DNA from 3 places in the Shewanella sp. BJSY2023SW001 genome. Region 1 is predicted to be linked to each of the others. Evidence: predicted binding sites of a transcription regulator. Region 1 holds the regulator's gene; each other region holds the start of a gene.

Region 1 (2,205 bases):
GGCTCACGGTGGTCACTTGACCCACGGCTCTCCGGTTAACTTTTCCGGCAAGCTGTACAACATCATCCCTTACGGTATCGATGAGTCCGGCAAGATTGACTACAGCGAACTCGAAACGCTGGCGCTGGAACACAAGCCCAAGATGATCATCGGCGGCTTCTCGGCCTACTCAGGCATAGTTGACTGGGCCAAGCTGCGCGAAATCGCCGACAAAATTGGCGCTTACCTGTTTGTCGATATGGCCCACGTGGCCGGTCTTATCGCTGCCGGTGTTTATCCTAACCCTGTGCCGCACGCCCACGTGGTGACTTCGACCACTCACAAGACGCTGGCCGGTCCCCGCGGTGGTGTGATTCTGTCGGCTGCCGACGATGAAGATCTGTACAAGAAGCTGAATTCCGCAGTATTCCCGGGCGGTCAGGGTGGTCCTCTGATGCACGTTATCGCCGGTAAAGCCGTGGCCTTCAAAGAAGCACTGGAGCCGGAATTCAAGACCTATCAGCAGCAGGTGGTCAACAACGCCAAGGCCATGGTTGAGGTGTTCCTCGAGCGCGGTTACAAGATAGTTTCCGGCGGTACCAGCAACCATCTGATGCTGGTGGACCTGATTGGCCGTGAGCTGACCGGTAAAGAAGCCGACGCCGCTCTGGGCCGCGCCAACATCACAGTTAACAAGAACTCAGTGCCTAACGACCCCCGCTCACCATTTGTGACCTCCGGGGTGCGTATCGGTACACCGGCCATCACTCGCCGCGGTTTCAAGGAAGCCGAAGCCCGTGAACTGACCGGCTGGATCTGTGATGTGCTCGACAATGCTCACGATGACGCCGTTATCGAGCGCGTGAAGAGCCAGGTGCTGGAACTGTGCGCTCGCTTCCCTGTTTACGGTTAACCTTTTCAAGGGAATAGGATAAACTTCGATGGCCGCTGAATTCAGCGGCCATTTTTGTTCCTGCCATTTAGCAGCAGCCGCTGCCGGCAACTGAGCACCAGGAGGCATAATGCATTGTCCATTTTGCAGTGCGACGGATACCAAGGTGATAGATTCCAGGCTGGTGGCAGACGGTCATCAGGTGCGCCGTCGCCGGGAATGTACTCTGTGTCATGAACGCTTTACCACCTTTGAAGGTGCCGAGCTCGTCATGCCCAGAGTGATCAAGCGCGATGGCAGCAGGCAACCGTTCGATGAGGATAAGCTGCGCGGCGGTATGCTGCGCGCCGCCGAGAAACGTCCGGTTTCCATGGATAAGATTGAAGAGGCGATCAGCAAGATCAAGTCCACCCTCAGAGCCACAGGCGAGCGGGAAGTGACCTCGGAAATGATCGGCAACCTGATGATGGATCATCTTATTGAGCTGGATAAGGTGGCCTATATTCGTTTTGCCTCTGTGTATCGTGCCTTTGAAGATGTGTCAGAGTTTGGTGAAGCGATTGCCAAGCTGGAGAAAAAATAGGCTGTCAGTCACAGCCAACTGTTAAGTAACGGAAACCCCCATGTGGTCCAATACTGATATCGCCATGATGAGCCGCGCCATAATGCTGGCTCGCCGTGGCCGTTATACAACCCGCCCCAACCCCAATGTCGGCTGCGTCATCATAGATGCCGATGGCAAGATTGTCGGCGAAGGCTGGCATCAGCGTGCCGGTGAGCCCCATGCCGAAGTACATGCCTTGAAAATGGCCGCTGACAAGGCCCGCGGCGCTACTGCCTATGTCACCCTCGAACCCTGCAGTCACTATGGTCGCACCCCGCCCTGTGCCGAAGCCTTAATTAAACATGGCCTCAAGCGGGTGGTGGTGGCTATGACAGATCCCAACCCTCAGGTGGCCGGCCGAGGTATCGGCATGCTGCAGGAGGCCGGGGTTCAGGTGCAGAGCGGTCTCTTGGCTGAGCAGGCCAGAGCGTTGAATCCGGGCTTTTTATCGCGGATGGAGCGAAATCGCCCCTGGGTCACCCTCAAACTGGCGGCGAGTCTCGATGGCAAGACGGCACTGGCCAACGGTGAGTCCAAGTGGATAACCGGCCCCGAGGCGCGCCGCGACGTGCAAAGGCTCAGGGCCCGCTGCTGCGCTCTGCTCACCGGCATTGAAACCGTATTGGCCGATGACCCTTCCTTGAATGTCCGGCACTCTGAGCTTGGCAGCCTGGGTGAAACCCTGAGTGAGCAGGAGCTTATTCAACCGCTGCGAGTGATACTCGACAGT
Region 2 (2,205 bases), on a different contig from region 1:
ACCAAGAGCGTTGACGTCAACTACATGATTGCCTGTCAGCGCCAGGACTGATGCCATGACGCCTAAGCTGCCGTTTCAAGGGATTCTGTTCGACTTGGATGGAACTTTGGTGGATACCGCCGAGGACCTGACCGAAGCGCTGGCCTTGGCGCTGGCATCCCATGGGGTATCGATAGAAGATAAGCGCAAACTTTTGCGCACTCTGGCCTCTCACGGCTCGCTTGCCATGGTGCAAGCCGCCGTGCCCCAAGCCTCAGCCGAAGAGCAGGAGCATCTCCGGCAAGCGATGCTCAGGGAATATGATGCGGTCAACGGCCAAAAAGCCTGTTTGTTTGAAGGCATAGAAGCCTTGCTGGACAGTGCCCGTTCAAGAGCTATGCCGCTGGGGATTGTCACCAATAAACCAGCGCGTTTTACCCGTCCCTTGTTAGAGCGCATCGGGCTGCTTAAACGCTTTGATGCTGTGATCAGTGCCGATACTACCCTCTATCGCAAGCCCCACCCGGCTCCTATGTTACTGGGGGCCCAGCAGCTTAACTGCGCGACCGAACGTATTCTCTATCTTGGCGATGCAGAGCGCGACATAGCCGCGGCGCAGGCGGTTAATATGCCCTCTGCCATCGCCATGTGGGGATATCTGGCGGCAGAGGATAAACCGGCAGACTGGGGCGCAGATTGGCAGTTGAACCATCCACAGGCAGTAATGTCTCTGCCATTGTGGTAACAAGGTAAGAAAAACGCTAAATCGGCACTGTTTTCCCGAGGGGACAAGGCCTTAATGAAAGTCGCAGTCCGGATGCTACTTTAACCGAGCGGATCTGCGCAAGATCGCGGATCGCTGCTTATTTTAGCAGTCGATCACCTTGAGTGAGATCGCTTAATTTTCAACCATGATGACTGTGCGCCAGCAATGATGCAGCTTTGCGGAATCGGCCATTCAATATCCTCAAGATATCCACAAGATATACCCAAAACTCAGGCTTGCAAAAAGTGCCATACCTCACTATCTTGTTATCCAAGATATAGAAAAACACCATATCTTGTGTATCAGTCGCAATCAAACATACTAGTCTTGCACTGAAAACTCCCGGTTAACAGAGCCCACTCGGGCCGCCGTCGTTAACTGTTCGGTTGATTGTTTTACAAGGGAAGGTTTAATGACGCCGACGCGTCATTGTCACAGATATTACAACCAAGGCCTATCTTCAATGAATAGCACTATGACAGTTACCAAACGCAGTGGCGCACGCGAGACCATAGATCTCGATAAGATCCATCGCGTTATCACCTGGGCAGCCAAAGGATTAAACAACGTCTCGGTCTCCGAGGTGGAGTTACGTTCTCACCTGCAGTTTTACGATGGTATTCCCACTGAAGCCATCCATGAAACCATTATCAAGGCCGCAGCCGATCTGATCTCTCCCGACTCTCCGGACTATCAGTTCCTGGCCGCCCGCCTTGCTGTTTTTCATTTGCGTAAGAAAGCCTTTGGTCAGTTTGAGCCGCCAAAACTGGTTGATCATGTCAGCAAGTTGGTTGCCATGGGCAAGTACGACAAGCACCTGTTGGAAGACTACAGCCGTGAAGAGTTGGATGTACTCGACAGCTATATCGACCACTGGCGCGACATGAACTTCTCCTATGCTGCCGTCAAACAGCTGGAAGGCAAGTATCTGGTACAAAACCGTGTGACTCATGAAGTCTACGAAAGTGCCCAGTTCCTCTACATTCTGGTCGCCGCCTGTCTGTTTGCCCGTTATCCGAAAGAAACCCGGCTGCAGTATGTCAAAGACTTTTATGATGCGGTTTCTACCTTCAAGATCTCTTTGCCGACCCCTATCATGTCCGGTGTGCGTACGCCGACACGTCAGTTCAGCTCTTGCGTGTTGATCGAGTGTGATGACAGCCTGGATTCTATCAATGCCACGGCCTCATCCATCGTCAAATATGTCAGCCAGAGAGCCGGTATCGGTGTGAACGCCGGCCGTATTCGCGCCCTGGGCAGCCCTATTCGTGGCGGCGAAGCCTTCCACACAGGTTGTTTGCCTTTTTACAAATATTTCCAGACTGCGGTGAAATCCTGCTCCCAGGGCGGCGTTCGCGGCGGTGCTGCAACCCTGTTCTACCCTATCTGGCACCTGGAAGTTGAATCGCTGCTAGTACTGAAAAACAACCGTGGTGTTGAAGACAACCGTATCCGTCACC
Region 3 (2,205 bases), on a different contig from region 1:
AAACACCAACTTGGGGAAAACCGCTGTTTTACGGTTCTTGCCAAGGCCTTCCATACGGATCCGCAAAATAGACTCTTGGATCAGCCGTGACTCCCAGCTGGTACCCAAACCAAAACCGAAGGTAACAAAAGGCGTCTGACCATTAGCGGTATGCAGGGTATTGACCTCATATTCCAGCGACTGGAAGGCGTCGTGACACTCTTTCTTGGTCTGCTCTGTGGCAAACGCCTTGGCATCGGTAATCCCCCACTTGAGCGCCGTTTGATAATGCTTGTCGTAGCTCTTGGCCACAAAGGGGGCCAACACTTCATCTATGCGGTTGATTGTGGTGCCGCCATAAATATGGCTGGCGACCTGGGCGATGATCTGCGCGGTAACTGCAGTGGCAGTCGAGATGGATTTTGGCGTTTCAATCTCGGCATTGCCCATCTTGAACCCTTGGGTCAACATGCCACCGAGATCGATCAGCATACAGTTGAACATAGGGAAGAAAGGTGAATAGTCGAGATCGTGATAGTGGATCTCACCGGCCTCATGGGCGGCAACCACATCCTTGGGCAGGATATGATGTTTAGCATAATGTTTGGCGACAATACCGGCCAGGAGATCCCTCTGGGTGGGGATCACCTTGGAATCTTTATTGGCATTTTCGTTGAGCAAGGTCGCGTTACTCTGCTCGACCAGGCCGCGGATCTCCAGATTCAGGCGGCTGCTGGATTCACGGCAGATATCTCTGTCATGACGATATTCTATGTAGCTACGGGCCACTTGCTTGTACGGCCCTTCCATCAATAGATTTTCTACCCTGTCCTGCAACTCCTGGATATTGACCTCGGCCTTGTCGGTTACCGCCTGGGTGACCAAAGCTGCAACTGTGGCCGCATAGTCCGCATCTTCTATACCGCAGTGGCTAGAGGCCGCCAGCACCGCATCCCTTATCCTTGTTTCGTCGAACTGAGTACGGCACCCGTCCCGCTTAATCACTACCGGCATTTCTTTAATCTCCATGTTGTTTATTTAACACCATATATAGTGGTGTTTTATTAACCAAGCACTATATGTGGAGATTAAGCGACAAATCGCTCTTCAATACCATGATCTGGATCATGGTATTGAAGAGGATGAACAACACTATGGGATTAGTGCCGACGAGCACAACTTGTGGAGATTTTTCCCTTGACCGGGCTCCAAACGGCCGCTAGTCAGTACCTCTTTACCAAGGCCAGATAACTGTTGATTTGCCCACTGCCCTGCTGCTGGCTGCCCATGGCTGCAGCGGTGCGCATCAGCGCGCTGACACCACTGAGCCGGGATAACAGTTGCGGCTCTTGCAGTGCGGAGTCGACCTTGGCCGCTAGCTTGCTGCTGCCATTGCCGCTCTCTGCGCTCTTGGCAGTTTGGTTTTCGCCCTTGAGCACGGCATCCAACTGAGCCGCCACCTTGTTGGCCGCCAAAGAGCTCGATGGGGTATACATCATCCCCATATTGCCCATAAGACTGTCCGCTCCCTCAAGTGCATTGAGCAAAGGGCTTTGGCTGGCCTGTTGTCTGAGCAAACCAATCTGGCCTTGAATAAACTCCTTGAGGCTGACGTTATCCTTGGTATCAACTCCCATCAGGCCATTGCCCTGCAATTTGACCATCTGACTTTCAGACAACAGCCCTTCCTCGCCGAGGCGCGCCAACAGCTTGGGCAAATCGGCACTGCTGAACTGGCCTGAGCCGAAAAACTCCTTGGCCAACTCCTGCACCCGTGCGGCTCTTTTGCCATCGTTGGAGAGGGATATGCTGTCCTGCCCTATATTTGCCGAGGTTGAGCCCTTGCTTTTGTTGTCACTGACAGTTTCAGTGTCGACAACCGAGAGGCCGCTGCCGCTGGTCAAACGATTGTTGACGCCATAGGCATCGACCCCGGACAATCTGGGATCCACAGAAGAATGGATTGGCTGCATGTCAGTTTTCCGTCATATCGACGTTCTATTGGTTGTTTTTAAGACAAAATTGCTTGAGAAATGTCAGAAAAACGCCCTTTGAGCGCCTTGATGCTAATGATGTGCTGAACTATGCAGAAAGTGTGCCCACACCGCAGAAAATGTGCCCACACCAAGCATTAATAAAAAGCGCCTGCTTCAGAGACGCCCCAACGCCGCATCAATCAGATGCGAGGCCTGCTGCACCGCCTTCTCACCGGCGGCAATGGCTTCA

Evidence for each region. The regulator NrdR, encoded in region 1, represses ribonucleotide reductase genes. The targets are predictions, from matches to a motif close to AAACACNANATNTNGTGTTT.
Region 2: the regulator NrdR is predicted to act here: its motif matches at 1,029-1,048, upstream of nrdA (class 1a ribonucleoside-diphosphate reductase subunit alpha).
Region 3: the regulator NrdR is predicted to act here: its motif matches at 1,019-1,038, upstream of nrdD (anaerobic ribonucleoside-triphosphate reductase).

The regions. Positions count from the first base shown of each region.
Region 1 covers NZ_JBKORF010000020.1:9,298-11,502, reverse strand. The annotation lists gene glyA (serine hydroxymethyltransferase) at 1-892, shown strand, start outside; gene nrdR (transcriptional regulator NrdR) at 1,002-1,454, shown strand; gene ribD (bifunctional diaminohydroxyphosphoribosylaminopyrimidine deaminase/5-amino-6-(5-phosphoribosylamino)uracil reductase RibD) at 1,495-2,205, shown strand, end outside.
Region 2 covers NZ_JBKORF010000011.1:159,781-161,985, forward strand. The annotation lists gene ubiG (bifunctional 2-polyprenyl-6-hydroxyphenol methylase/3-demethylubiquinol 3-O-methyltransferase UbiG) at 1-51, shown strand, start outside; gene ACMHXH_RS02480 (HAD family hydrolase) at 56-724, shown strand; gene nrdA (class 1a ribonucleoside-diphosphate reductase subunit alpha) at 1,209-2,205, shown strand, end outside.
Region 3 covers NZ_JBKORF010000019.1:37,959-40,163, reverse strand. The annotation lists gene nrdD (anaerobic ribonucleoside-triphosphate reductase) at 1-993, opposite strand, end outside; gene ACMHXH_RS04290 (hypothetical protein) at 1,203-1,952, opposite strand; gene rssA (patatin-like phospholipase RssA) at 2,130-2,205, opposite strand, start outside.